Regions from separate parts of the Paenibacillus sp. PK1-4R genome, predicted to be linked through region 2. Evidence: predicted binding sites of a transcription regulator. Region 2 holds the regulator's gene; each other region holds the start of a gene.
What was found. The regulator Rex, encoded in region 2, represses fermentation and respiration genes when NADH is low (regulators of the CRP and FNR family bind a similar motif). The targets are predictions, from matches to a motif close to TTGTGAAATATTTCACAA.
Positions count from the first base shown of each region.

Region 1: the regulator Rex is predicted to act here: its motif matches at 8,484-8,501, upstream of nirB (nitrite reductase large subunit NirB).
Region 3: the regulator Rex is predicted to act here: its motif matches at 7,794-7,811, upstream of pflB (formate C-acetyltransferase).

Region 1 is NZ_CP126535.1:4,920,195-4,930,631, reverse strand. Features, by position in the region: gene QNO02_RS21465 (ABC transporter substrate-binding protein) at 1-964, opposite strand, end outside; gene QNO02_RS21460 (sensor histidine kinase) at 1,142-3,019, shown strand; gene QNO02_RS21455 (response regulator transcription factor) at 3,024-3,833, shown strand; gene QNO02_RS21450 (YfbR-like 5'-deoxynucleotidase) at 3,834-4,463, opposite strand; gene QNO02_RS21445 (formate/nitrite transporter family protein) at 4,748-5,530, opposite strand; gene nirD (nitrite reductase small subunit NirD) at 5,580-5,906, opposite strand; gene nirB (nitrite reductase large subunit NirB) at 5,965-8,394, opposite strand; gene QNO02_RS21430 (metal-dependent hydrolase) at 8,670-9,377, shown strand; gene QNO02_RS21425 (hypothetical protein) at 9,611-9,931, opposite strand; gene QNO02_RS21420 (M42 family metallopeptidase) at 10,093-10,437, opposite strand, start outside.
Region 2 is NZ_CP126535.1:4,350,105-4,360,541, reverse strand. Features, by position in the region: gene panB (3-methyl-2-oxobutanoate hydroxymethyltransferase) at 1-739, shown strand, start outside; gene panC (pantoate--beta-alanine ligase) at 736-1,632, shown strand; gene panD (aspartate 1-decarboxylase) at 1,625-2,008, shown strand; gene QNO02_RS18775 (tetratricopeptide repeat protein) at 2,102-2,749, shown strand; gene dinG (ATP-dependent DNA helicase DinG) at 2,891-5,752, shown strand; gene QNO02_RS18765 (redox-sensing transcriptional repressor Rex) at 5,971-6,624, shown strand; gene QNO02_RS18760 (amidohydrolase) at 6,611-7,918, shown strand; gene QNO02_RS18755 (cell wall elongation regulator TseB-like domain-containing protein) at 7,958-8,488, shown strand; gene QNO02_RS18750 (hypothetical protein) at 8,790-9,317, shown strand; gene QNO02_RS18745 (AAA family ATPase) at 9,310-10,437, shown strand, end outside.
Region 3 is NZ_CP126535.1:4,529,424-4,539,860, forward strand. Features, by position in the region: gene QNO02_RS19665 (cache domain-containing sensor histidine kinase) at 1-1,221, opposite strand, end outside; gene QNO02_RS19670 (carbohydrate ABC transporter permease) at 1,254-2,084, opposite strand; gene QNO02_RS19675 (carbohydrate ABC transporter permease) at 2,084-2,968, opposite strand; gene QNO02_RS19680 (ABC transporter substrate-binding protein) at 3,020-4,387, opposite strand; gene pflA (pyruvate formate-lyase-activating protein) at 4,611-5,363, opposite strand; gene pflB (formate C-acetyltransferase) at 5,453-7,711, opposite strand; gene QNO02_RS19695 (hypothetical protein) at 8,133-8,435, opposite strand; gene adhE (bifunctional acetaldehyde-CoA/alcohol dehydrogenase) at 8,634-10,437, opposite strand, start outside.

The DNA of each region.
Region 1 (10,437 bases), 570 kb from region 2:
TGTTACCAAACATGGCAGCTGAACCGCCGGGATTCACACCAATCGTCTGATTATCTCCCCACGGCATGACAAAGAACCCCATATTGTCTTTCATTGCCGGATACGCTTCGGAAACTTCCTTTTCCGTCCCTGGAACCCGAAGCAACATAGCAGCTTTTTCCTGACCAAACGCTTCAATTCCCGCTTCTACCGTATTGGACAAGAAGTCTTTGCCGAAATAACCGAGATCCGCAAATTCTTTTAACTGTTCAATGACCGTCTTGAGTTGCGTCATATCTGCGACTTTCATCTCATTGTTATTTAATTTCTCGTAGGTTCCCGCTGTTGTTTGCTCATAGTTAGGTCCCGTTTCGAACAAAGGCAGAACCTGATACCACCCGCTGGCAGGTGCCTGATAGAACGGAATAATGTCTTTATCCTTAATTTTCTGGCTGATCGCCTTGAATTCGGCATAGGATGTAGGAGGCTCTATGCCGAGCTCTTGGAAGATACGTTTGTTATAGTACACATACCAGATTTTCGTTGGCGCAAAAGAAACCCCATACACCTTTTCATTGTGACTGACGGTTGGCAAAATCTCTTCAGACATCCGACCTGTGAATTCCTCATTGGTTAGGTCAATGGCATTTTCCTCTGGTCTTACGTTAGCCGGCATGCTCAGTGGGTCCACATCAACATTGAAAATGTCAGGTGCTTCGCCAGAGGCCAGCTTTACCTTGATCAGGTCACGCCACTGTGCGTCAGGTACGACCTGAAAATCAATTTTGACACCGGTCTCCTGCTTATATTCCTTGGCCATCGTCTGCATGATGCCTGTACGCGGTATACCGGATTGGCTTGTTCCAAACGTGAGAGTCACCTTACCCGAACCTTCCGTACTTTTACCTGAGTTGCACCCGGCAAGCAGCAGAGTGGAGAGCAGGAGCACACTTGCAAGCGAAAATAGAAATCGTTTTCTCATCATTAAACCTCCCGGAATATAAAGAAAATTGTCACTTGCCGAAACGCTTAATGTAAGCGTATTCTTATGTGGATAACTTTACTGTGAACAGCGGATGTGCTCAATAGACAAAAGCGTTCAGTTGGGTGGACATTTTCGAATGGTGTGACAGATATCATCATAGAACGAGGTGTGTGGGAATTGCGATATCGATTTGGAACGCTTCAGCAAAGTCTGTTTGCCTATTACTCTGCGGTATTTATTATCTTTTCGCTGATTGTGGCGGGGCTTCTGTATGTTTTTCTCGCAAGTGACATTCGTCATCGAAGTGAAGAACAACAGAGACAACTGGGGGTGTCAATCGTCAGTAACCTGGATCAGGAAGTGGTGAAAATGAACAACTTCTCCATGAATATCGTGTACTCCAATCTGGTCAAAGAACACTTCAGTCACTACTTGGCACCAGCGGAGGATAGCGAGCAGACAATGACGAGTGATCCGGCATTGTATAAGGATACAACCACACTAATTGATGTCATTCTCGCGATCATTAGCAGCTCCAATACAGCCAAACAGGCCAATATCTATGATGTAAATGGCAAGATGCTGGGAGCGGGTGCATTCAACGGTCAACTGTCTGTGGATCTGACTAAGCGACCGTGGTACAAGGAAACCTGGGAGCGGAGCGGCTGGCGGGTGATTCAACTGTTAGAGGGGGGAGCTTTGCCCATGCCAACAGGTGAGGGGAAATCAGATCAATCCTACATTTCCCTTACTCGGGTGTACAAAGATGGCAACTATGTCAGCCAGGGTGTTGTTGAGATTTTGCAGGATGCCGGAACCCTGTTCCAGCATTTGAATGATTTGCAGGCGAGTAACGATGATCTTCGGATCTATGTAGTGGATGAACAAAATACACGGTTGTATCCACTTTCTTCGGTTGATGATGCTTCTCAAGCTAGCCACTTCGATGATGTGGACTTGATTCAGAATCTTTCATTTCCACCGGATACGATGCAGGAGATCACCGATCCGTTGAATCATTCCAAACAGATGATGACGTACATGACGTCACAGGAGACAGGATGGACCGTTGTTGTCATGCAGTCCAAACAGTCCCTTTTCGCGAGTCTCAACCGGATGGCTGTGATGTTTATCGGTGCGACGTTAGCTACTCTCATGCTGATTCTGGTTCTCTCGTATCTAATCTCCAAACGGGTTACATTGCCGCTACATCGCTTGCAGCGCATTATTCAGAAAACGGGTGAGAATGATCTGGTATCGGGTCAGGATTCCGGTCAGTTGTTCAAGCTGGAGCATCCCGGTTCTATCCGGGAGATGGATGAGCTAAATGATACGTTTATCCGGCTGAATCAACAGCTTGTGCAATCGTTTCAGGACAGGCTGGCGATGAAATCTCAGGAGACAGAAGCGAGATTACTGGCGCTGCAATCCCAGATGAACCCGCATTTTCTCTATAACAACATCACAAATATTAGCATCATGGCGGAAGAAAGCATGAATGAGCAGATTGTCGCGTTCTGCGCCAATATTGCGTCTATGCTGCGTTATATTTCTACTCCGGGAAAGAGTGGGGTTCCACTGTCTCAAGAATTGGATTATTGTGAGCGATATCTGGAGTGTATGAAGATTAGGTTTGAGGATGATCTACACTACGAGTTTCATATTCCGGAAGAGATGCAGCTTATCCAGGTTCCGATGCTGATGGTACAACCACTACTCGAAAATGCCATGAAATATGGACTGGGTGATACCCCGCCATGGAAACTGAATATTACTGGAGATATGGATGCGGAACAGCAGACCTGGCAGATCCACGTGGAAGACAACGGGCCTGGCATGGAACCCGAAGCACTTGCCAAGATCATGCATTACATCGAACAATCACAGGAGTGGGAGCGTATGCCTGACCTTAAAATTAACGGAATGGGACTCAAGAATATATGGGTCCGATTGAAATTATGGTATGGCACGGCAGCCCGCATGCAGATTAGGAACAAGCCTTCCGGCGGTGTCCAGATTACCATAGGTGGTTCCATTGGAAAGGAGCATGACTGAACCCATGACAATCAAATACAGAACGATTATTGTGGAAGATGAAGCCCTGATTCGCCGGAATGTCTCACGCAAATTCAGAGAGTTGGACACCCGGTTTGAGGTGATTGGTGAAGCGCGGAACGGTCAGGAAGCGTTACAGCTCATTGAACATTCCGTACCTGATCTGGTTGTAACGGATATACAGATGCCGGTAATGAATGGATTGGAACTCGCCAAACATCTGTATTTTGCCTATCCGCATGTGAAAATTGTCATTCTGAGTGGTTATCATGAATTCGAATATGCGCGGCAGGCGATCAGTTACAAGGTGGAGGATTATCTGCTCAAACCATTATCGGAAGAACAGCTTCGGACACTGCTGGATGCGATGGAATTGAAGCTTGGGAGCGCTGTGGATTCGCTTGCCCATGTCAGTGCCGTGCTGGATGAACAGGTGAAGCCGGAGGATATCGCAGAGGCCGTTAAGTTGTATTTGAAGCAGAATTACATGCATGAGTTTACACTCCAGGACATGGCAGGACAGATGCATTTTAGTGTGGACTATCTGGGAAAGTGTTTTAAGAAAGTAACGGGCGAGACTCCGCTGAAATATATGACAGGTCTGCGGATTAATGAAGCGAAGCGTATGCTCGTCACGCACGAGAATATGGATATCAAGACCATTGGTGGAGCGGTAGGGTATAGTGATTCCCACTATTTCAGCCGGATTTTCAAAAACAAAACGGGCATGTACCCTAGCGAGTACCGACTGCAATTGCAGGAACGAAAAAAAGCCCTGTCCATGGATGATGAGAACCATGTTGACTTGAGCTGATTACTGGGCCAGAGCTTCTTCGGTTATTTTGCGAATATCAAACGGGGAGCGGATACCTTCATCGATCATGTCGGGGAGAATCTGTTCCAGGAAATACTGCACACAGTGGAGGTCGATATTTTTGATTTTGACCAACGCATAACGGTACATAACGATAAATTCTTTCTCCGTATTGCCACGTTGGAGCTCAGCAAAGGCTTCATATACTTGATCCATCTTGTCTGCGACTTCGAGAATCAGTCCTTCGACCGATTGGTCTTTGCCTTCACGCAGCTGTCTGCGGAAAATAGGCTGGAACTCTTCAGGAATATTTTCATTAATAAAATGTTCAACCATACCTTCTTCCACCTTCTGCAGCATCGAACGCAGCTCCAGTGAATAATGTTTGACTGGTGTTTTGATATCACCGATGAAGATTTCGCCATAATCATGACTGCTGGTAATTTCGTATAACTTCTTCCAATCGATTGTGGTTCCATGTTGCTCCTCAATATCTGCGAGCGTTTTGGCGTACTGTACGACTTTCCAGGAATGGGCGGATACGCTGTGTTCTTCGAATTTGAATTTGCCAGGTGTGCGAATAATACGTTCAAGATCATTCAGTGACCTGAAGTACGTGTGAATTCCCATATAAGCGTTCATCCTTTGCTGGTTGAATATAAGTGTGAGTATCCATCGACTATACGCCAGTTATGTCAACTGTGGATTAACGCGTATAGCGACAAAAGTAAAATGAAGTTTTAATTCTCTATAGAAGGACGAGAGGGTGAAAGGGAAACGTACGAGAGGGTAGTAGCTTAACGACAAACAATAAAAAGCCACGATGTGTGATTGAACGTGAGTTCGGCATCCATCGTGGCTTCAGTGTGGAGATGTTGTGCTCTAGCGCTACATAAGTGCAGTTAAATCAAAAATTATGATTTTTTACGTACCGGAGAAGTATACCAGTACGCCATTCCAACAAAGAGGGCACCGCCGATGATATTACCAAGCGTTACCGGAATCATGTTATGGAACCAACCTGCCATCGTGATTGTATCCGGGTGGTTTGGCAGCAACCAGGATAAAGAGAGCAAAGTCATATTGGCAACACTGTGCTCATAACCACTTGCGATAAATGCGTACAGACACCACCAGATAAGAACAAGTTTGGCGATATCTTCTTTGGAGCGAGCTGCCATCCAGATCGCCAGACAGACGAGCCAGTTACACAGAATGCCTCGGAAGAACAACTCAGACACGGGCGCCGCCATCTTTTTGGCAGAGACGACAAACAGCAGATGTTCCGGTGTGGCCGTTTTGAACAGACCGCTACCGACAATGAGTAGACTTAATAGAATTGCGCCGAGCAGGTTACCAACAAAGACGAGCCCCCAGTTCTTCAGCGTTTCGTTCACTGTGGTTCGGCCAGCCAGCGTACTCATGGTGAAGAACATATTGTTACCTGTAAACAATTCCGATCCGGCAAAGATGACCAGCGTGAGGGCAAGTCCGAAGGACATGCCCATCAACATGGTTTGCAGTGGTGACTGTGCCGCAAGGAGCGGAGCACCAATACTGAAGATCAGAACGATGCCAAGCCCTACATAGGCACCAGCCATTAAGGCAGCAACCATATAACGTGGCAGGCTTGCGTTCATTTGATCCCGTTTTTTAACCGCAGCTTCAATAATTCCCTCAACACTTGGTGTATACATCACGGTTTCCCCCATTATTTTGCATCAATCTTTGAACGTTTCAATGGAGCTATATTTCAATCCAGACCTGGCCGTTCTCTACCTTCACCGGATACATCTGTACTTGACCGTTGTCCGGTGCTTGCACAAGACCGGTAGTCAGGTCGATTTTCCAATCATACAGCGGATCGTACAGATAATGCCCGGACACGATGCCTTCAGCCAGCGGTCCACCTTTAGGGTGGGGGTTGTGATTATCTGCAGCGAAGATGGTACCATCCGATGCACGAAAGACAGCAAGCTGATGATCCTTAATTTCAACTACTCTTCCGATTCGTGGCAGGAATTCTTCAACTACTCCGGCAGGGAAGTAGGTGCCTGATTGTTTTGTCGTCATCTTAAACCACTCCTTATCTATATTTAACATTCCGGCAGCATTAATCTTGCGAGCTTACTTATGGACGAGCCGATACTTCGATACCATGGAACATTTTGCTTTGGCCTTCTTCATTGCGAATCGCTTTTTGCCAAGGTTCTTCAACATGCTCAAGTGCAAATTCAATTCGTTGCATCAACGCTTTACGTTCCTCAAGGTTATCCACGACAACCGAACGAATATGCTCCAGACCCAAGCGTTCCACCCACTCGGACGTCCGTTCCAGATAGTTACCTGTCTCGCGATAATATTGCATGATGGCTCCGCACAGTTCAATCAACTCGTCATCTGTTTTCACTTTGCATAAGGAATCAGCCAGTCTAGCTTTAATACCGCCGTTACCACCGATGAAGATTTCCCAGCCTCCGTCGTTACCAACGATACCGATATCTTTTGTACATGCCTCTGCACAGTTTCGCGGACAACCATTGACAGCATATTTAAACTTGGCTGGCAGATCCAGACGTTCGAATTTTCGTTCAATGCGAGCGCCCATGGCCATGGAATCCTGTGTACCGAATCGGCAGAATTGGGAGCCGACACATGTTTTGACCGTACGCAGCGATTTGGCGTATGCATAACCTGAAGGCATATCCAGTTCAGCCCAGACTTTGGTCAGATCTTCTTTTTTGACACCAATCAAGTCGAGACGCTGACCGCCAGTCACTTTGACTGCTTTCACATCATATTTGACTGAAACGTCAGCGATACGTTTGAGGTCCGCTGGTGTAGTCACCCCGCCGTACATCCGAGGTACAACCGTATACGTTCCATCCTTTTGAATATTTGCATTCATCCGTTCGTTAACAAAACGGGATTCTTTCTCATCTTCGTGTGTGTCTGGTGCAATCATGCCAAGGTAGTAGTTGATCGCCGGACGACATTTGGAACAACCTTCAGGTTGACTCCAACCCAGTACATTCATGACCTCTTTGGTCGTTTGTAATCCTTTTGCACGAATCTCGGCTACAATCTCATCCCGTCCCATGGAAGTACATCCGCAGATGCCCTGTTTGGCTCCAGTACTGAAGCTGTCTCCAAGTACATATTGCAGAATCTGTTCCACAACTGGTTTACATCCACCACAAGAGCGGGTTGCACCGGTACAGGCTTTGATTTCATCTACAGTGGTAAGGCCCTGGTTTGTAATGACATCAACAATGGTTCCTTTGGTTACCCCGTTACATCCACAGACGATCTCGTCCTCGGGCATCGTTTCAACAGAGGTTGCTTTCTTATGACCGCCGCAGCCTGTACCCATGAGTGAAGCATACAATTCTTCGGTCATTTCGGTTTGATTTTTAATCAGTTTCTGCAATTCGGCAGAATCCGTAATGTCACCGAAGAGAACAGCGCCGACCATTTTTTTATCACGAAGCAGAATTTTTTTGTAAGTCCGTTTCCAGTCATCTTTGTGCGAAATGACGGTGTGCTCTGGGCTGTCGATGAATTCACCGGTTGAAAACACGTCCACACCCGAAATTTTCAATTTCGTGGATACTACGGAACCTTCATACGGAGCCGTTTCGACCCCGCAGATATGTTTCGCCAGAATCATACCTTGCTCGAACAATGGGGCAACGAGGCCGTAACATACCCCGCGGTGCTCTGTACATTCCCCTACCGAGTACACATTCTCAAGTGAAGTCTGCATATAGTCATTCACGACAATACCCCGGTTCACTTCCATACCGCTTTCGCGGGCTACAGTCGTATTGGGTTTAATGCCTACAGCCATGACCACAAAATCAACATTCAGAACCGTATCATCTACAAAACGTATCCCTTCAACGCGTTCGCCGCCCAGCAGTTCGGAAGTCTGCGCACCCATCTTGAACCGGATACCCTGACGTTCGAGTTCTGCCTTCAACATGGCTGAAGCTTGCGGATCAAGCTGACGCTCCATCAGATCTTCCATCAGATGCACTACGGTAACTTCCATGCCAAGTTGTACCAAACCTTTGGCAGCTTCAAGACCCAGCAATCCACCTCCGATAACGGCCGCTCGTTTATACTGCTTAGCAGCTTCCAGCATGACATTGCAATCGGCGATATCACGGAAACCGACAACACCTTCTTTGTCATGTCCAGGTACTGGGAGAATAAAGGAATTGGAGCCAGTAGCAATGATGATTTTGTCATAAGGAACGCGAGTTCCATCTTCAGTCACAACTTCATGGGTATCCGAATCAATTCGGGTTACGGTTGTTCCTGTATGGAGGGTAATACCATAATCCTGATACCAGTGGAGATCATTCAGTACGATGTCATCCAGTGTTTTGCTTCCTTCCAATACATAGGACAACATAATGCGGTTGTAGTTAGGGTAGGGCTCTGTGCCAAAAACAGTAATATCAAATCGCGTAGTTAATTTTAAAATTTGCTCAACGGTACTGATTCCTGCCATTCCGTTACCTATGATAACGATTTTCTCTTTTTTTCCGTTCATGTGTGTATGCCTCCTTGGATAGACGCTGTACATTACCAACAATTTTAGTGGTTTATATTTGAAATTATACAAGTAGTTGACGACAGTTTATGTGATTTAATTCACTAATAAAGATAGAAGAGTCATAAATATAATATTGTGAGCCCCATCACAGAAATTTATATTTATTTTCATACAAATAAGAAATGCGAACTATTGTTCTTATTTTGTTTTCGTTGTAAAATCGGAACTGGGCCGTATTGTTCCCGATTTCTTCGAAAGGACGTTTTTGCATCATGATGGGAAGATCCCACCTTATTATCGGGACAGGCGTGTCACTTTCTGTTCTGCAGTTGGCCGGTATGCCAGTGACAGCGCCGGCAGTTACGGTTGCACTGATTGGTTCGTTATTGCCTGACATTGATGAGCCGAATTCGCTGCTGGTATCCAGAGCCTTGCCTAACAGTCTGATCAGGTTGTTACAGACGATTCTGTTGCCCACAGCTGTATTTGTGTACTTCTATGTTCATGCCAAACCATGGAACCTGTTGCTTGCGATCCTCGTTGCGCTCGTGTCATTCCTGCCTTCACGTTCGCTTCGCAAAGTGTTGATGTTTGCGATTGGACTCGGACTGGTCTTCTATGGTCACGCGTTCGCACCGTGGAACTTGATTGCAGGCAGTTTGTTAATGCTCTGCACCACACTGACTCATAGGGGACTGACACATACCCTGTACGGAACCGCAATATGGGCGGGCTTGTTGTACAGCACGACCCAGCAGCAGGGACCGGAGATCTGGGTAGCGGGAGGCTCGGCATATGCGATGCATTTGTTGGCCGATTCACTAACCAATCGGGGTATTCGTCCGTTACCACCGCTCAAGTGGCGCATACGGGTGAATCTGATGAGTACAGGGACCAAGCGTGGGGCCGTTGTAGAGAATGTCTGCATTGTGCTTACTCTTATTTTGGCCTGGATTGCATTCTCACCGCTATTTCTATAGCCATCCAAAAAAACGCCAGCCCGCATATTGTGGGCTGGCGTTTACAGGTATGGATTTCATAATGAATGGATCGTAATAACCTAGCCAATTCAGGATTGAGAAGGAGAATCAGTCAGGTCGTCAATATCGGAAGAACCAAATACAAATAAAACAACAAGAATGACAATGATCAGTAGCTCAGCGAACCCATTTCCGTCAAAGTCAGACATCACTTCAACCTCATTTCTTGGCGTTTAGGAATTGATTCTCTGTTGGAAAGCCCGTATAACGTCATTCAACGTCATATCGCCACCGATCTCATCGAGGAATTGCACCAGTTTGTCTTGATTCGATGGTGTAATATTTTGTAACGTTTTATACTGCCCAACCAGTTCAACGACCAGAGTAGCTTCTCGAAACAACGTGACCGCATCCACTCTTAACTTCCCACTTACCAGTAATGCTGCAACGATAAGTTCCAGATTTCTTCCTTTAAGGTTGCCATTGAGAAGGGTGTTTGCGGCATTTGTTTTTTTGGAACCTTTATTCGATTTTCCATTCCTTCTCACTGCCATAACAGGTCCCCCGCTGCTTGGTGTTTAATTCATCTTCCGTTATTGTATCTTATGTGTAATCCCCTATAATGTTCGGCCTATTAATCTATGTGTCCAATTCTATAGTTGTGGATATAAAAAAAGAGACCTCCCAATATAGTTAGGAGATCTCTTGTCAACTGTTACGCGTTATTAATAATGGTATTCATCGTTGTCCGATCCAGACCTTTGACCAGCTTCACGATCAGTTCTTTGGCTGCATCGTAATCGTCTGTATGAATGATGGAAGATGAGGTATGGATATAACGTGCGCAGATACCAATAACTGTTGATGGTACACCAATTCCACTCAGGTGCACTTGACCTGCGTCGGTACCACCTGGTGAGATGAAATACTGCATTTTGATCTGATTGGATGAAGCCGTATCTTGAACATATTCGACCATGCCGCGATGGGTGAACATACCCGGGTCAAAAATACGAAGCAATGCGCCTTCTCCGATATGTCCAAATGACTGTTTGTCACC
Region 2 (10,437 bases):
TGATTCACTTGGCAATGTAGTACTGGGTTATAATTCGACGCTTCCGGTCACCATCGACGACATGGTGTACCACACACGTTCCGTAGTGCGCGGGGCCGAGAAAACATTTATAGTGGCTGATATGCCTTTTATGACCTATCATGGCAGCGTGGATGAGACCCTTAAGGGTGTACGTCGACTGATGCAAGAGGGGCATGCCCATGCGGTTAAAATGGAAGGCGGAGTCGAGATAGCGGACACTGTTAGAGCAGTTGTGCAAGCAGGCGTACCTGTTCTTGGGCATATCGGACTGACACCTCAATCGGTTAATCAGATTGGTGGTTACCGCATTCAGGGCAAGGATGCAGCGGATGCGAAACGTCTGATGGACGAAGCCAAAGCCCTGGAAGCTGCTGGTGCGTTTGGTATTGTGCTTGAACTGGTTACGGAAGAAGTTGCACGGGCGATCTCGGAGGAACTGTCCATCCCTACCATCGGAATTGGAGCAGGTCGAGGCTGTGATGGTCAGGTACTGGTATTCCACGATGTGGTTCAATACGCCTCTCCGTATACGCCCAAACGATTTGTCAAAACCTATGGAGATGTGGGTACATTAATCAGAACGAGCATCGAAGCTTACGTGAAAGAAGTTAAAGATCGTTCGTTCCCGGCCGAAGAGCATGTATTTAATGCTGCGGATGGTGTTCTGGATCAACTGTACGGCGGACAACGCAAGGAAAAGGTGGGGAGTAACTCATGAAAGTATTACGGACAATCGCAGAGTTAAGACAGGAACTAAGCTTGAAGCGTCAAGCGATTCGGTCCAGTGCGTCCGTTGTAGGTCTGGTACCGACAATGGGTTATCTGCATCAAGGTCATGCAAGCTTGATGCAGGCAGCCAGACAACAGAGCGATATCGTGGTATTAAGCATATTCGTTAATCCGATTCAATTTGGCCCTAATGAAGATTTTGACAGTTATCCGCGGGATGAAGCCAGAGATGTGGAAACAGCACGCTCACAAGGAGTGGATATCGTATTTATTCCCTCTGTTGAAGAGATGTATCCACAGGCAACGCAAACGACGGTATCTGTCTCAAAACTGACGGAGCGCTTATGTGGCGCTTCACGTCCAGGACATTTTGACGGAGTAACAACTGTAGTCTCCAAGCTCTTCAACATCGTACAGCCGCAGCGTGCATTTTTTGGAATGAAAGACGCTCAGCAGGTTGCGGTCATTCAACAGATGGTGAATGATTTGAATATGCCTGTAGAGATTGTACCTTGTCCGATTGTTCGCGAAGAGGATGGTCTTGCCCTCAGTTCACGTAATGTCTATCTTAGCGCTGAACACCGTACACAGGCGTTAGTTCTGTCGAAGGCACTGCGTGCAGCTCAGGATGCCGCAGATACAGGTGCAGCTACAAACGCCGCAGATATCCGTCGTATTCTGCGCGAGCAGATTGCAAGCTCACCGCTTGCCGTTATCGACTACGCCGAGATTCAGGCTTTTCCAAGTCTGGAGCCGCTCGCAGATCAGGAGGAAGTTCAAGGCCGTGACGATCTGCTCATTGCACTTGCGGTGAAAATTGGTAAAATAAGATTAATAGACAATATAAAATTAAAAAAAACTGAGGTGCTGTCCCTTGTTTAGAACACTCATGAAATCCAAAATTCACCGGGCTACGGTAACGGAAGCCAACTTGAACTATGTGGGTAGTATTACCATAGATGAAGATTTGATGGAAACATCCGACTTGATGGAAAATGAAAAAGTGCAAATTGTGAACAACAACAATGGTGCACGTCTGGAAACTTATGTGATTCCAGGACCACGCGGAAGCGGGGTCATATGTCTTAACGGCGCAGCTGCACGTCTGGTGCAGCCTGGAGATAACGTCATTATCATTTCTTACGCCATGATGTCGCAAGAAGAGGCAAATACTCACAAACCAACCGTTGTGTTTGTAGATGGACAGAATAAACCTGTACAAACGATGAAACAGGAAGTCCACGCAACAATTATGTAATCGACTGGTAAGGAGAATGAAATCGGCCCTTGAAGCAAAAAATGAGTACAGGTCACTGCACTAATCCATTTTTTCAAGGGTGGGGATGCATCGATGTTCCAGCATGTTTTCGCAGAAATGAACGACATGTTAGATGAAATTATCAAGAGCTATCCTTCCGCTGAAGGCCTGAACAAACAAGAATTGCTGCAAAAGTGGAACTTGCTTAAGCGGATGAGTGACGGAATGCTGGATGAATGGCTGATGTTTGAAGAAAAGATGAGCCAGGTGAGGGAGCGGGAGATGGATAAGCCTGCTTCCCTTGAACCGGAACAGGAAGCTGTTACCGCTCTGCCTGAACTCCATCTGGAATGTTTCAGTCGAGGTCAGGGCTATTTCAAATTACAGATGTATCCGCAGGCGATCATGCAGTTCTCCCGGGTTGTGACCGACCATCCGGAGAGTGCATTGACTCGTTTTTACCTGGCGCTCGCGTATCTGAATTTGGAACAAATGGCGGAAGCCGGGACACATTTGCAGCAGATCATGTACCTTAAGGGTTCACCTCGCTTAAAAGGGCTTGTATGCAACGCCCTGGGCTGTATTCAAGCCAAGCTTGCGAATCCCGAAGCTGCATGTTCACTGTTTGCACAGGCCCTTCAGTATGACCCGACATTGACCGAACCACTGTACAACATGGAAGCTTGCAGGTTGAACAGGGGAAAATTGCAATATGCTAATCAGCTGACGACCCTTCATTAAGCGGGAATTCGGCGACAAAAAACGGTGTTCCCTCCTTTGGCATAGTGGCGGGGACACCGCTTTTTTGTCAGTTAATTTTCAAATCCCCTTTTTTTTGCTATGCTGTAACATAGACTGGAATGGAAGGGACCGTACATTGCAATGAAATTTGCCGTATTGGATTTCGAAACAACCGGCACGCAGTCCGACGGTGAGATTATACAGGCCGGACTTGCCATCATAGATCATGACTACAGCATAACTCAAATATATAGTTCTTATGTGAACCCTGGTGTACCGATTCCCCCGTTTATTTCGGGGTTGACGGGTATTACCGATGCAGATGTGGCGGACGCTCCTTCACTCGAAGAGATGATGATGGAGATGGTTCCGCTGCTTAATGATGTGGTGCTTGTTGGACACAACGTCGCTTTTGATTTTCACTTTTTGCAGAATGCTCTTGACCGTTGCGGTTATTTGCCGTTCACTGGCCGCATTCTGGACACGATTGATTTTCTGAAGATCACATTCCCATCACTGGGTTCTTATCAACTCGGTTATGTGTCTTCCGAATTTGGATTTCAACATGATCGCCCTCACCAGGCAGACAGTGATGCACTGGCGACAGCCTATGTGCTGCTCAAGTGTCTGGATGAGTTAAAGGAATTACCGCTCATAACGATTCAGCGCCTCAGTGACCTGTTTGCACCAGAAGACAGTGACTTGGGCTGGTTTTTGGACGGAATGCGCAGTGAGAAGGAAGCAGAGCCGATTCAGGATCTGGACGGACATACCTATTACCGTCAGCTTGCTCTTAATGTAAGTGATTGGACTGATATTGGTGCACCACGTGATGAGCGGGAGGGTAACCCCCTCGATGGTGTAAGCTTCGAACAGTTTATGGACCAGGTTCGGGAGAACCTGAAGGATACGCTGGATCATTACGAAGAGCGTGAAGCGCAGACTCAGATGTTCAGCAGTGTAAGGCAAGCCCTGAATGAAGAGAAACATCTCTTGATCGAAGCAGGAACAGGCACCGGTAAATCTCTGGGTTATCTGTTGCCTGCTATTTACGAAAGTGTGAAGCAAGAACAGAAAGTTATGGTCAGCACGCATACGATCAATCTGCAGGAGCAATTGAGAGAGCGAGACATTCCGATGTTGACTCAAGTTGTTCCGTTCCCGTTTAAGGCTGCTGTATTCAAAGGACGTGGACATTACCTGTGCCTGCGCAAATTTGAACACAAAATCAATAAACGTGAGTTCGCCACACCCAAAGAGGATTATTTCACAGCGGCTCAGATGATTGTCTGGCTCACGCAGACCGAAACCGGAGATGATGAGGAACTTAACCTTAGCGGACGCGGAGGGGACTTCTGGGAGACGGTACAGAGCGAATCCGAATCATGTCTGGGAAGATCCTGTCCATGGTTCCGTAAATGTTTCTACCATCGTGCCAAACATGAAGCAGGGTTGTCTGATATCGTAATCACCAATCACTCCAAATTATTTACGGATGTGAAAGCCGCGCATCAGCTACTGCCAGCCTATGAGAGTCTTGTGATCGATGAGGCACATCATCTGGAGGATGTCGCTGGTAAACATCTTGGAATGCATATGAAATATTTCACCTTGGTTCATACCCTGACCCGCCTGTTTAAAGACAGTCGTAATGGTCAGCTGCCTATGCTTCGTTCGCAGTTATCCGGGCATGAAAATTCAGTGCAATGGGGCTCCATGGTGGATCAGATGTTCCCGCTCGCTCTTGAGGTCAAGGAACTGTGGGATCGTATGAGCGATGCCTTGTTCGGTTTGTTGCCTGAACGAAGTGATGCTTCACCGGGAGAGACGGGGCAATTTTCACTGCGTCTGAAAGCTTCTCAGAAACCTGCAAAATGGCAGGAGTTGCAGGATCTGGAGAACCAGATCTATGTGACTCTGGGCGATTTGGTTCGCAAAGGGGACAAATTGCTGCTTGAGGTGAAAGAGGATCAGGATGATTATCAATCAGATAGTCTGATCACGGACATTACAGGATTGCTGAAAGATCTGACCACATTGAAGGAGAATCTACGTTTCTTCATGCGTATGGATGATGCCAAAACGGTGTACTGGATGGAAGCCAGCGGTCAGTTCCGAAGTAAATCTCTTCAGCTGTATGCTGTACCTGTAGATGTCAGTGCACAACTTAAGGATTTATTTTTTGATAAAAAGAAAAGTGTTGTACTTACATCGGCTACGCTTTCGGTAGATAAGTCATTCCAGTTCATGATTGAACAACTTGGCTTGCAGGAAGCTTCCGAGAATAATCGGTTGTTAACTTCGATGCTGCCATCACCTTTCAACTATCGCGATCAGGCACTTCTGGTGATTCCGCGTGATTTCCCGAGTGTGAAGGGCAGTGTGGGTGATGCGCACTTTGTTAATATGCTGGTGCGATCACTCGCAGAGACGGCAATTGCCACGCGTGGACGCATGATGGTTCTGTTTACTTCATACAAGATGTTGCGACAGGTCTATGATCCGCTGAAGGAGGCACTGTCTGGTAACGATATCTCGTTGCTTGGGCAAGGCGTTGACAGTGGAAGCCGCTCCAAGCTGACTCGCAGGTTCCAAGATGCCAAAGCTACGGTACTTCTGGGTACAAGCAGCTTCTGGGAGGGTGTAGATATCCCGGGTGAGGCGCTAACCTGTCTCGCTATTGTGCGACTGCCTTTCCAGCCACCGAATCATCCGTTGGTGGAAGCCAAGAGTGAGCTGCTTCAGGAACAGAAGAAAAATCCGTTCATGAAACTGTCCGTGCCGCAAGCGGTCATTCGTTTCAAGCAGGGATTTGGCCGGTTGGTGCGTACAGCGAAGGACAGAGGAATTGTCATTGTTTATGATACACGGGTGATTGAAGCGTACTATGGTAAATTCTTTTTATATTCTTTACCTGGTCCCAAAATGGAACACATGCTCACGGAGCAGATGGTTCCACGAATTACCGAGTGGTTGGAAAAACCTGCTAATGAACAAAAATAATGGTTGTTTTGTTCGTTATATCATTGCATGACACTATCGTTTGGCGTTAAACTTTATTAGATATTTCCGTATCCGATTAAAGCAGCTGCACGTAAGAACTTATAACCTAAATTACAAGGAGCATTCTGTATAAAATGTCACGTTTATCTTTGAGTTTATACAGGATGCTCATCTTTTCATCTATTATTTTATCGTGGCCTTGGTAAGGGGGAGCAAGAATGAAATCGGATAAAATTTCGGAAGCGGTGGTACGCCGTCTGCCTGTATACTTGCGTTATTTGAACGAGTTGCATCAGCGTGAGGTGGCTACTGTTTCTTCTCAAGAGCTTGGACAGAGGCTGGATCTGAATCCGGCCCAAATTCGTAAAGACCTGGCTTACTTCGGTGATTTTGGTCGTAAAGGAATCGGGTATGATGTATCTTATTTGATTGAGAAAATTCGTCACATTCTCAAAATCGATCAGCAAATTAATGTAGCTCTGGTAGGCGCGGGTAATCTCGGTCAAGCCTTGTCCAACTACAACGCATATCTGAAAGACAACATGAAGATTGTTGCTGTATTTGATGCATATGGACCGAAGATTGGTAGCCAAATCAACAGTTTGACGGTAAAACCAATGAATGAATTGACGGAAGCGGTTAAAACGGAAAACATCCGCATCGGTATTATCACGGTTCCGGATACGGAAGCCCAAAATGTTGCGGATCAGCTTATTGAATCAGGAATTGAAGCGATCCTTAATTTTGCACCAACAATTCTAAAAACACCGCCGCATATCCGCATTCACCATGCTGACTTTACAACGGATCTGCTTAGTTTGGCCTATTACTTGGAGACTGGAAAGGACGACGAGGAAGATGACAACAAATAGATGGGTAATTCACAACGGCAAATTTGCCGTTAATGAAGGCGGCACAACATGGAACGTGGTTCAAGGATATATGGTTGTCGAGGATGACAAGATTGTGCATATTGGTGAGACATTGCCGGATGGAGACAAAAATTGTACCAAAGTGGATGGAAAAGGACTGTTCTTCCTGCCGGGTCTGATCAATACGCATGGTCATGCAGCAATGTCGTTGCTCAGAGGGCACGGAGACGATCTTGCGTTGCAAGTATGGTTGCAGGAAAAGATGTGGCCGATGGAAGCGAAAATGACTTCAGAAGATGTATATTGGGGAACTTCCCTGTCGGTGCTTGAAATGTTGAAAGGCGGAACTACAGCTTTCCTGGACATGTACGATCACATGGATCAAGTTGCCAAAGTTGTGGAGCAATCAGGCGTTAGAGCAGCACTGGCACGTGGTGTAATCGGGCTGTGCTCGGAAGAAGAGCAACTGCGGAAGCTGGAGGAGTCGGCAGCGTTTGCACGTGAGTGGAATGGACAGGCAGATGGTCGCATTACAACCGTAATCTCGCCACATGCACCATATACATGCCCTCCTGACTACATAGAGAAGCTTGTGCAGGTTGCGAACGACCTGAACCTTCCTCTCCATACACATATGTCTGAAACGCTTCGTGAAGTGGAGCAGAACGTGGCTGATTATGGACTGCGTCCTGTGGCACATCTGGAGAAACTGGGCTTTTTCTCCCGTCCATCCCTGGTTGCACATGCGGTGCATCTGAATGACGAAGAGATTGAAATTTTGGCCCGTCATGATGTGGCTGTATCCCATAACCCGGGAAGTAACCTGAAACTCGCTTCCGGTGTTGCGCGGGTTCCTGCGTTACTGAAAGCAGGAGTTACCGTGTCACTCGGAACAGACGGACCGGCAAGCAACAACAACCTGGATATGTTCGAGGAAATGAGACTGGCTGCATTGATCCACAAAGGTGTATCTGGTGACCCGACGGCAGTGCCAGCAGGCGAAACGTTACTCCTCGGAACGTCATACGGTGCCAAATCCATCTTCTTGAACAATACCGGAGCACTCCAGGTTGGCATGAAGGCTGATTTTATCGCTTTGGACATTGAACAGGCACATTTCTATCCACATACAGACCTGATCTCGCATACCATCTACTCGGCTTCTGCCAAAGATGTAGAGCACGTATGGGTGGATGGGAAACAAGTGGTGAAACACGGCGAATGTCTGACGCTGGATGAAGAGCGCATTTTGCGTGAGTCTCAATTGGCATTTGATGGTCTGCTTGCTCGTTAATTGCAGGACAGAGCATCATAGGGAAAGGAAGTTCGGCTTTTGAAGAAAAAAAAGAAGTGGATATGGATTTCGCTGCTTGCACTGGTTCTGATTCTGTTTGGACTTCAGCGTTATTACGTCTATGTCACACAGGACCAACGTAAGGAAGAAGCGCTCGCCATACAAGCAGCACAGAAGCAACTGGGCATTACATCCTATGATGAATTGCGCAAGTACATCTGGGGAGACAAAGAAGGCTCTGACAACATCTACTGGACACTGATCGGTAAAAATAAGGATAACCAGGATGTTATGGTCTGGGTTAAATTCGATGCAAACAATCAACCGGCTAAGGGTGCAAACGCTGTACACAGTGAGCTGCTGCAGAATGGCATGTCCGAAGCGCAGATCCGCAATCGCTTCAGTTCTGAAGTTCCTGCCGGCGAGATTAAGCGAATCATGCCCGGAGTTGTGAATGGAATATATGTGTGGCAAGTGTATTATAAAGACGGTACGCATAACCACTATCGCTTTTATCGTTTTAGCAACGGAGAACAGGTGGACCTGGTCTACACACTCCCGAACAGCTAGAACAAATAGAGTGACATAACTAGAGAATTAGAGAAATGAAAGAACCGGCAGACGGATATCCGACTGAACCGGTTCTTTGTGTTGTCTGTAAACATTTTTGATTTAAATAGTTAAAATTAATAATTTATTCATATTTTCGCCTTCGAAAATGTATATACGATGTGATATACTCAGATATGTACTCAAAGTTACATTCAAAAACAAATAATCCTGTCGAAATTCTCGCAGGAGTCAATGTGCACATATTCGTATATACCAATAAGCCAGTAGGTTAGGCCAAAATCTGGGAGGGGTAATTCACTTGAAGCTAAAAGTATTGCCTATTGCTTTAACTGCCGTCATTTCAGCCGTTGTGTTGTTTGGAGGTTGGTTTGTATATCGTCAGGTGGCCGTGCAGAATCCGATTGAAAAGATGGTTACCCAGTACGATGGAGTCAATGACGTTCAATTAACTATTAACCGCAATGACGTACAATTGAAACTGGATCTGCAACCTGATGTTGATTTGGGCAGACTGGTACAATATATTCACAAAGAAGGACAGACGTTAATTGGAACACGTTCACTAAAGTTGGATGTTGTGGATCATTCCAGTGAAGCACTGGAAAGTTGGTGGGGGGATGCGATGTTTACCGTAGCTCAGGCGATGGAGAACAAGCAATACACCGAGATTACACCAACGTTGTCAAAGATGGCGACGAATGGAATTAAGGTAAATACAGCGATGGATGACAACAACGTATATGTCAGTCTCAGAGACGGAGATGCCAGCAAGTTTATTATTCTGCCGCGTGTGCCCGGTCAGATAGGAGTGTGGCCTAATGCCTAAGTGGACAAAAGAAGTTGCCATCGGATTTTTTCCCGTATTGATTATTTTTCTTGCTTTTACTGGTGTTAATATTGTTCCGATTCTGATTGCAGCGGTGTTTGTCGGAGCTTTGCTGTTCATGATGCAAATGCGTGGCGGAATTACAGTAGGCGCTGCACAGGAACGTAAACGGAAGAAAAAAGGACCTTCCAAGCTTACTTTTGAAGAAATTGGCGGACAGGACAGTGCCAAGCAGGAATTGCGTGAAGCGCTTGACTTTCTCATCAAACATGAAGAAATTCGGAAGTTCGGGATTCGTCCGTTAAAAGGGATCTTGCTGACGGGCCCTCCAGGGACAGGGAAAACGTTGATGGCCAAGGCTGCTGCCCATTACACCGATTCTGTTTTTGTAGCAGCATCGGGTAGTGAGTTCGTGGAAATGTATGTTGGTGTGGGTGCCAGCAGAATTCGGGATTTGTTCAAGGACGCAAGAACCCGTGCCACCAAGGAAAATAAGGAAAACGCTATTATCTTTATCGATGAAATTGATGTCATTGGGGGTAAACGTGAAGGTGGTCAACAGCGTGAATATGATCAGACCTTGAATCAACTCCTGACGGAAATGGATGGAATCTATTCTTCTGATACGCCAAGAATCCTTGTTATCGCTGCAACAAACCGCAAAGAGATGCTGGATAGCGCCCTGACGCGACCGGGACGTTTTGACCGCCACATTCAAGTGGACTTGCCTGACAAAAAGGGCAGAAAGCATATTTTGGAACTGCATGCGGTGAATAAACCTCTGATGAAGGAAGTTAATCTGGAGAAAACAGCTGAAGAATCGTATGGTTTCTCCGGTGCACAGCTCGAAAGTGTGATGAACGAAGCAGCAATATACGCCATGCGGGACGGGCTGTTGAACATCGAACAGCGGCACTTGTCCCTGGCTATTGATAAAGTCATGATGGGTGAGAAGACAGACCGTGAGTCCAGTGTGGAAGAGAAGAAAAGGGTCGCCATTCATGAATTGGGACATGCCATTATGGCAGAACTTGTTCGTCCAGGCAGTGTTAGTCAAGTGGCACTTAGTCCGCGTGGTCAGGCGCTGGGATATGTACGTCATAACCCGCAACAGGAACAG
Region 3 (10,437 bases), 180 kb from region 2:
TGTGTTAAACAGAAAATGAGGTTTGATCTGGGCCTGTAGTACACGTAGTTCCGCTTGGGCCTTCTGCTCTTGCTCTGCCCGAACACGACGGAATAATCCCCCGATCCGATCCAATAGTTCATTGAACCCTTGCGCAAGCAGCTGCATTTCATCGAATCCTTTTCCTTCCACCCTCGCATTAAAATCACCATCATCCACACGACGCATAAACCTTACAAGTACAGCAATGTTACCCGTAATGCGATTCATGAAAAAAAGATTAAAGATCATCGCTGCGAGCAGGCATAACAGAATAATGATGACAGACCATCCTGCAAAGGCATTGGTTTCCGCAGATAAGGCTTCCCATGAAGTCACACTGACGAGGCTCCAGTTATAGTTTTTCAGATGATATTGCGAAATGATACTTTCCTTGCCGTCAAAGACCGTTCTGACACTGCTAAAGCCAGGACCGTAACTGCCGGATTCAGCACCAAGATTTTGCATGTTTTCACCGTTATAAATACCAGCAGGATCATAGACGATCAGGCCTTCTTCATTAATTAACAGGAAAGATGTATCCTGTGCCGAATCGCTGATCTGCAGGTGACGGAAGATCCTGTCGATCTCTCCTTTTTTGATCTGAACAACAAGCACGCCGATATTTTGAAAATAACTGAGTTCTTTGACCAGTCTGATCTGGGTGAAGACAGGTTCTATCCCGGTTAATTCGGGATATTCCAGAGGTGCGAGCCATTTAGGCACGCCATTAAGTTGCTGAATTTCGTTGAATAAGGGATGTACTTTGAATTGCTGAAAAGGAAGGGCTTGAAAATTTTCTTTAGTGAAAATGGAGACAATCTGGTTATTCTCAGACGAACGCAAATCATATAAAAAGGCATAACTGATGAACGGATAATTATATAGAAGGGAACGGAAATTGCGCTGGCTGGCATTCAGAGATAACTGATTACCGGTTCCCAGATCCTGCTTGGTCGGATCTTTGGCGTTCAACGCCATTTGGAAAACCGATGTGGCTATCCCGTTGTCGGTCACATTGTTAATCTGCTGAAATACATTCTCGATATTGTAGCTGATGGCCTGAAGCGCATATTCGGCCTGTTGATTGTATTTTTTCTCAATCGTATGTGATGTGACCAGAAACATGCCAATGCCTAGCGCACACATCGGTACAATAATCAGCAGCAGAAATGCCAAGGCCAGCTTCATTCGCAAGTTCATATCCCGTTCTCCCTATCAACTGGTTCATGGTATTAACCTTTGACACCACCCGCAGTTACTCCTTCTATAATTTTCTCTTGGAGTATAGCGTAGATCACAAGTACAGGTACAACGCTGTATACAATACCTGCCGACATCTGGGCATAGTTCATCTGATATTGATCCCGAAACTGGACCATGCCCACTGGCAGCGTACGCAATTTATCGGTGGATAAGAAATAGTTGGCGAGTAAAAATTCGTTCCAGTTGCCGAGGAAATTAACGATAAAAACGGTAACAATAGCCGGAACCGTAAGAGGTATCACTATTTTAGCAAAGATACCCGGGGCCCTCAAGCCGTCCATGACCGCCGCTTCCTCAATTTCTCCAGGCAGAGAACGCATAAAAGCCGCCAGTATAATAATTGTAAAGGGGATCGCATTGGCCACATAGGGCACGATCAATGCCAGATGCGTATCCAATATGCCCATTTTGCGAACAAGCAGATAGATCGGCAGCATAAGTGCATTGTTGGGAATAAGCATACCCGCCAGAATTAAGCTGTACAGAAACAGGCTCCATCTCCGGTGTCTCATCCGGGTTACGGCAAAAGCAAACATGGCACCAAGCACAATCGTACACGCCGACGATAAAACCGAAATGTACAGGCTATTCCAGAAATATGTGCCAATCTTTGCATTCACCCAAGCCTCCACGTAATTGTTAAACTCCCATGTTGTAGGCAGACCGAATGGATTCAAGGCGATTTCATTGTTATCCTGCTTAAATGAAGAGAAGATTACAAATAAAAAGGGAAACAAAATCGCGATTAAATACAATATTAACAACACATGAGGTATACTGCTTTTTAAGCTTTTTGCCATCAATATTCCACCTTCTCGCTCCGCCTCGCTACCAGCAGTTGATACACCGCAGTGAGCACAAGCGTCAGAGCAAAGATCAGCACTGCAATGGTATTGCCATAGCCATATTTGAAGTTGGTAATCGCGTATTTGATCATATATGTGGCCAGAACCTCGGTGGACCCAGCGGGCCCACCTTTGGTCATGACAATCACGATGTCGGCTGCTTTCATGGCACCTGCGATGGACAACATGATCACCACTGAAATGATCGGCCGGATCAGCGGCAACGTAATTCGCATTGCACGTTGTACCGCCGTTGCCCCATCGATTGCAGCCGCTTCATCCAGATCACGGGGAATCGCCAGTATGGCCGCCAGCACCATGACAATGTAAAATCCCGTCCACTGCCAGGCATTGGTCACCAAAATGGACAACATTGCGAATCGGTTATCCGATAACCAGTAGATTGGATCGATGCCCAGCACATGAAGTATTTTGTTTAATAGTCCGATATTGGGTTCATAGATAAACCCCCACAAGATACCGATAACGGCTGTCGACATGATGGATGGTAAAAAAACAGCTGTTTTATACAGACCCTTCAGCCTTTTCACATTGGCAATAAGAAGTGAAAACAGGACGATCAGGGGTACCTGAATCAGTACCGAGAATCCGATGAAAAAGCCGTTATTCCGTGTGGAAATCCAAAAGCGTTCATCGGTCAGTGCCTTCACATAGTTGGATAAACCCACAAAACGTGGCTCAGCCGATACCCCATTCCAACTCGTCAGACTGTAATACAGGGAGCTGCCAATAGGATATAAGAAGAACATCACAAACAGAATTAGGGCTGGCATTACAAATAACGTATAGATTAACGGGCTGCGGAGTGAAGTATTCATGGTCAGCCTCCTTCAGTCACTTCAACGAACGCAGTTTCAACTTGGATTGATTTATTCTACGGAAGCGTTTGCTTCCTCTTGCACCTTTTGCAACTCTTCTGCCATTTTCTCTGGCGTGGTCTGCCCACCAATCAACTTCTGAATCTGCAGATTGCTGATCTCAGTCGTCACATCGGCCTGAACGAGTGCATCAAATGCCGGGAACGACGTCTTGGACGCATTAAGCACGGCCACAATTTCTTTCATCAGATCATCGGTAATACTGTCGGTCAGCACTTTCTCATCCAGCTTCATCGCAGGTAACACACCATCTTCCACAAGGCCACGGACCTGCATATCTTCATTGTAGAAATTTTTGATAAAAGCTTTCACTGCTTCCAGCTTCTGCGGGTCATCCGCCACTGCTGCCGAGAATCCGTATCCATTGTTCACATCACGCATCAAAGACGTCTGATCACCTGCTCCGTTCTCTACCGGAGGCATATTGAAGAATCCAACCTTGCCAATGAGCGATTCACCACTCTGGCCTTCTTTGAATACAGATGATTTCCACGTTCCGTCATACATCAACACCGCTTCTCCGCTCGTAAATTGCGTGGTATATTCGGCATACTCGAAGCCCAGCTCACCTTTTTTGAAATAACCCTTATCCACCCATTCCTTATGTTTGGCAAAACCTTGCACAACACCCGGATCGGTCCACTTCGCTTCACCTGTTGCAAACTTTGCGGTAATCTCCGGTCCGGCATACCGGGACCACAGGTGGTTGGTTAACATAAGCGGTACCCAGCCCGCCTTGGATGCTGAAGCAAGCGGCACTTTGCCATCGGCCTTGATCTCGGCCAGTATATTGTCCAGTTCAGCCATGGTGGTTGGAGCTTTCCATCCTTTTTGTTCGAAGTACTCTTTATTATAGAAAAAACCTTCGCCCGAACCGCCAATCGGCAGTCCATATACTTTGCCTTCATACGTAAACGGTTCAAGCGATGTAAACTGGTCCTGAATGCCCAGCTCTTGCAAGATCGGAGTCAGATCAAGCAGCATACCTTCCTTGGCATAAACTTTGGAATCCGGGCTACCGAACAGTTCAAATATATCCGGCGGGTTACCTGCCGCCATCTCCCCGCGAAGCTTCTCCTTGCGATTCACATCGGATTCGACACCATCCAGCGTAAAGGTCAGATTGGGTATCTCACCCTCAACTTTGTCCACAACATCCTGCAGAATGGCCAGTCTTTTCTGTTTGTCGGCTCCCACCTGCGTGTGACGGAGAAGCATCTCAACCGGTTCCTTACTTGTCTCCTCCACAGGTGTATTGCCTGCGCCCTGCTGTGGCTCGTTACTTGAGCTTGCACATCCCGCCAAAGTCCATGAAGTGATAAGCAATAATGAAAGCAGTAATGTCATTCCTTTTTTCATCTGGTTGACCCTCCTCAAGATATTGAGCATTTGGCTTTACACTCTGATTATAAAAAGCCGGAGCTTACATCGTAAGGATGACAATTCATCAATGGAGGGATAAAATCCTTCACTGGACCCATAATCTTGCATTTACAATGGATATCAGCAAAAAAACAGCCCCTGCGAAATATGTTCGCAAGGACTGCTTGATTGATTGTTTTTACTATATATAAAGGTTAGATTACTTACCTGAACAAGCCACACCAGCCGTTTCCTGGCGACCTTGTTCGATCAGGCGATACGCCCGCTCCACTTCTTCTTCACTTGGTGAAGGAACACCATCCAGTGGATATACTTTACCGAGCGCTTCCCATTTGTAAATCCCCATCTGATGGTATGGAAGAATTTCGAACTTCTCAACGCCATTTAATGTCCCAATAAACCGTCCGAGGTTAAGCAGATCCTCTTCCTCGTTATGAATGCCAGGCACATACACGTGGCGTATCCACATTTTCCGGCCCTGCTCCGATAACCACTTGGCCGTTTTCAACGTTCTCTCGTTGGATTTGCCTGTCAACTTGATGTGTTTCTCATCATCAATATGTTTGAGGTCCAGCAGAACCAGGTCTGTGTGATCCAACAGATCGTGAATCCGTTCCGGTTCGTTAAATCCGTTGCTGTCCAGTGTCGTATGCAATCCCCAGCGGCGCTTCACTTCTTTGAAGATTTCCCCTACAAAGTGGGCCTGTAACGTTGGTTCTCCGCCAGATATCGTGAGTCCGCCTCCAGAGCTGCGGTAGTAGGATAGATAAGGCTCAATTTCAGCCAGTACCTCCTCAAGTGTCATTTCTTTTCCACCATCCAGCGCCCATGTATCAGGGTTGTGGCAATACTGACATTTGAGTAGACATCCTTGCATAAAAAGCACAAAGCGGATGCCTGGGCCGTCAACCGTCCCGAAAGTTTCGAGTGAATGAATATGTCCTTTAACCATGCTGCCTCTTCCTTTCTGTATCCGCATCCGCTGTGCGTTTAATATGATTTGGAATGCCTTGCTCTAACGGTCTTCTACTTGCAAATTACTTACATGGAGCCATGGAACGTACGGTTGATGACATCCAACTGTTGTTCACGAGTCAGTTTAATGAAGTTAACCGCATATCCGGATACCCGTACAGTCAGTTGAGGATAGTTTTCCGGGTGATCCATCGCATCAATCAATTGCTGACGATCAAATACGTTAACGTTCAGGTGATGAGCGTTTTGACCGAAGTACCCATCCATCATCGCAGTCAGATTGGATTTACGTGTAGTCTCCTCTTTACCCAATGCTTTTGGCACGATGGAGAAGGTATTGGAAATACCGTCAAGACTGTGTTCATAAGGCAATTTGGCTACAGATCCAAGGGATGCCAGTGCACCTTTTTTGTCACGACCATGCATTGGGTTCGCACCTGGAGCAAATGGTTCACCTGCTTTACGACCATCCGGTGTAGTCCCTGTTTTCTTACCGTATACTACGTTGGATGTGATCGTCAGAACGGATTGTGTTGGCACTGCGTTACGGTAAGCTTTGTGCTTACGAATCATGCCCATGAAGTTCTCAACCAGTTCAACAGCAATGCTGTCTACGCTGTCTTCATTGTTACCGTAACAAGGGAAGTCTCCTTCGATTTCGAAATCAACTGCGATGCCTTGTTCGTTACGAATTGGTTTTACTTTGGCATATTTGATTGCACTCAGTGAATCTGCTGTAACCGAGAGACCGGCGATACCACAAGCCATCGTACGTACAATGTCACGGTCATGTAATGCCATTTCGATACGCTCATAACTGTATTTATCGTGCATGTAGTGAATGACGTTGAGGGTGTTCATATACAGCTTCGCCAGCCACTCCATCATTGGTTTGAAGCGTTTCATAACCTCATTGTAATCCAGCACTTCGCTAGTAATGGCAGGATACTCAGGTCCAACTTGTGCTCCGGATTTCTCGTCACGACCACCGTTGATCGCATACAGGAGAGCTTTTGCCAAGTTGGCACGAGCGCCGAAGAATTGCATTTGTTTCCCGATCTTCATAGCCGACACACAGCATGCAATACCGTAATCGTCACCGTAGATTGGACGCATCAGATCATCATTTTCATACTGAATTGAGCTGGTTTCAATGGATACTTTACTGCAATAATCTTTGAAAGCTTCTGGAAGTTTAGTGGACCATAGTACAGTCAAGTTCGGTTCTGGTGCAGGACCCAAGTTGTGCAGTGTATGCAGGAAACGGAAGCTGTTTTTGGTTACACGTGTTTCACCATTTACAGACATACCCCCGATGGACTCCGTTACCCATGTTGGATCTCCACTGAACAGTTCGTTGTAATCCGGTGTACGCAGGAATTTGACAATCCGCAGTTTCATTACAAAATGGTCAACCAATTCCTGAGCCTGTTCTTCGGACAGAATACCTTCTTGCAGATCACGTTCAATGTAGATATCCAGGAAAGAAGATACACGTCCCAGGGACATCGCAGCACCGTTCTGTTCTTTGATGGCAGCAAGATAACCGAAGTACAACCATTGGAATGCTTCTTTTGCTGTTGTCGCTGGCAAGGAAATATCGAACCCGTGCATATCGCCCAATTGCTTCAATTCTTGCAATGCACGAATCTGCTCAGACAATTCTTCCCGCAGACGAATGACATCTTCATCAATGACATCAACTTCAAGTGCGTTCAATTCGCCTTTTTTGTTACGAATCAGGAAGTCTACCCCGTACAAAGCTACACGACGATAGTCACCGATGATCCGGCCACGGCCATACGCATCTGGAAGACCTGTAATAATCCCTGCTTTACGCGCTGCACGCATATCGGAAGTATAAGCATCGAATACACCTTGGTTATGTGTTTTGCGAATGTTCGTAAATATATCAATGACGCCTTGAGGCAATTCGAAGCCGTATGCTTCACATGCATCAATCATCATCCGGATTCCGCCTGTTGGTTGAATGGAACGTTTGAACGGAGCATCGGTTTGAACGCCGACAATCTGTTCTTTGGATTGATCCAGATAACCGGGTTGGTGAGAAACAATAGTCGCTGGTGTGTTCACATCAACGTCAAGGACACCGCCGTTATCCCGTTCTTTTTTGGTCAGATCAGATACGATATCCCACAATTCTTTGGTATTCTGGGTTGCACCTGCGAGAAATGCTTCATCGCCGTAATACGGAGACAAGTTGTGTGCCAGAAAATCATTCACATCTACGGATTTGGTCCATGTTCCTTTGGTAAAGTTTCTCCAGCCTGTTTGTTGTTTGACATCTTTTTCAATCACCGACATCTTAATCCCTCCACTAATTTGGATTTCTGGACACATAACATCTTGCTTCATTCGTAGCATTGTGTGCCCAGAGCCGCGATTAATGTGAATTGTTTCACATAAACCGGAACATGTTCTCTCTACTTGGGAACCGGAACCGCGGGATGAATGTTTTTCTTACATTTTCAGTATACGACTTGGCACTTTCATCATCTGTGATTTTTGTCACAAAGTCAGTGAACTAACTCACTCCACCTGCGTTGTGTCCCATTGAACCCGGTAAATTCACACTTAGCCACTGCGCGGGCAGAACAACTTCCGATCGCTGTTATCCCCGGATTTTTTCAATTTTATTTTTCAAAGGGGAAAATCCGGGGATAAAGGCGAACGCTCCGCTTCTTCAGTTTTTTCTGCCCTCTCCGTTATTGTGTGAACATCTGGCTCAAACGGCCACATCACGGATTCCGTGCCACCTCTTTAGAACCCTTTGATCCTCTATACTCGGAGCAAACCAAATCTTAAAATATACCCTGAAAAACAGATGCTTCGCTTCTTCAGTTTTTTCTGCCCTCTCCGTTATTGTGTGAACATCTGGCTCAAATGCCACCTCTTTAGAACCCTTTTGCTCCTCCATGTTCGGAGCAAAACAAAACTTAGAATAAACCCTGAAAAACAGATGCTCGCTCTTCTGTTTTTCTGCCCTCTTCGTTCTTGTGTGAACATCTGGCTCAAACAGCCACATCACGGATTTCGTGCCTCCTCTTTAAGAACCATTGCTCCTCTATGCTCGGAGCAAATCAAATCTTAGAATAAATCCTGAAAAACAGATGCTCGCTCTTCTGTTTTTCTGCCCTCTCGTTATTGTGTGAAAGACGGCAATCGGGGCTCCCCTCTCGGGGAACCCTGATCTTCTTGCCGTAAGGCACACTTCGTTCTGAATTTGTTATTCAAACTTTCCGTAGAAAGCGTTGCGGTATACATCAGCCAGTTCAGTTACCAGCGGCAACTTCGGATTGGCAGTTGTACATTGGTCTTCGAAGGCACGGTCAGCCAGATAATCTACATGTGCTTCAAAGTCTTTGGCATCAAATCCGATTTCCTGGAACGATTCTTCAATGCCCAATGTTTTGTTCAGTTTGCGAATCGCATTGATGAGACTGGTTACCCCTTCTTCTGTCGTACGTGCAGGCAATCCCAGAATCCGTGCGATTTCGGCATAACGCTCATCCGCTACAAAGTGCGAATATTTCGGGAACGATGCAAATTTGGTCGGTTTTTTCGCGTTGTAACGAATGACGTGTGGCATCAGAATGGCATTGGTGCGTCCGTGTGCGGTATGGTACTGACCGCCCCATTTGTGCGCCAAGCTGTGGTTAATGCCCAGGAATGCGTTGGCAAACGCCATACCAGCAATTGTGGAAGCATTATGCATTTTCTCACGTGCCAGTTTGTCGCCTTGCAGTGCCGATTGCTCCAGGTATTGGAATACCAGTTGGATTGCTTTGATCGCAAGTCCATCTGTGTAGTCATTTGCCATAACAGACACATATGCTTCAATCGCATGAGTCAGTACGTCCATACCTGTATCTGCAACAGCTGTTCTAGGCAGGGAGTATACGAATTCTGGATCAACAATGGCTACGTCTGGTGTCAGCTCATAGTCGGCCAATGGATATTTGGTGTTACCTTGATTTTTGTCTGTGATAACCGCGAACGATGTCACTTCAGAACCTGTACCGGATGTTGTTGGGATCGCTACAAATTTCGCTTTTACGCCGAGACGTGGATATTTGTAGATCCGTTTGCGGATATCCATGAATTTTTGTTTCAGATCGTTGAAGTCCGTGTCCGGATATTCATAGAACAACCACATAGCTTTGGCAGCATCCATCGGTGATCCACCGCCGAGTGCGATAATGCAGTCCGGTTGGAAGCGGCGCATCATTTCGGTTCCGCGGTCTACCGTTGTTGTCGATGGATCTGGCTCAACATCGGAGAATACTTCGATCGCTACTGGCATTTGGCGTTGACGCAGATAGTGTTCTACCTTTTCAACATATCCAAGTTTCACCATCATGGCATCCGTAATAATCGCCACACGTGTGATATCAGGCATTTTGGCAAGATACTGCGTTGCCCCTTTTTCGAAGTAGACTTTGTTTGGCACTTTGAACCATTGCATATTCACGGTACGGCGAGCCACCCTTTTCACATTGATTAAGTTCACAGCGGTTACGTTTGAAGAAGTCGAGTTACGTCCGTATGATCCGCATCCCAGTGTCAATGACGGCATGTTTGTGTTGTAGATATCCCCGATGGCACCGTGTGTGGATGGCGAGTTCACAATAATCCGTCCGGTTTGCAGACGATCTGCAAATTTGCCGATCACTTCTTCATTTGTGGAGTGGATAACCGAGGAGTGACCCATGCCGCCAAAAGCAACCACTTCTGCTGCACGCTCAATACCCTCTGCTGCCGTTTTAACTTTGTAACAAGCAAGTACCGGACTTAATTTCTCAGCCGACAATGGGAATTTGGTACCTACCCCTTCAATCTCGGCCACGAGAATTTTGGTGCCTGCTGGAACTTCAATACCGCACAATTTCGCAATGCTTACCGCAGATTGACCAACAATCGCCGGGTTCACAGCACATTTCTCGGCATTAATCGCACCTGCTGTCAATTTTGCTGCTTCATCTTTGTTAACAAAGTAACAGCCATTGGCTATCATTTTTTTCTTCACTTGA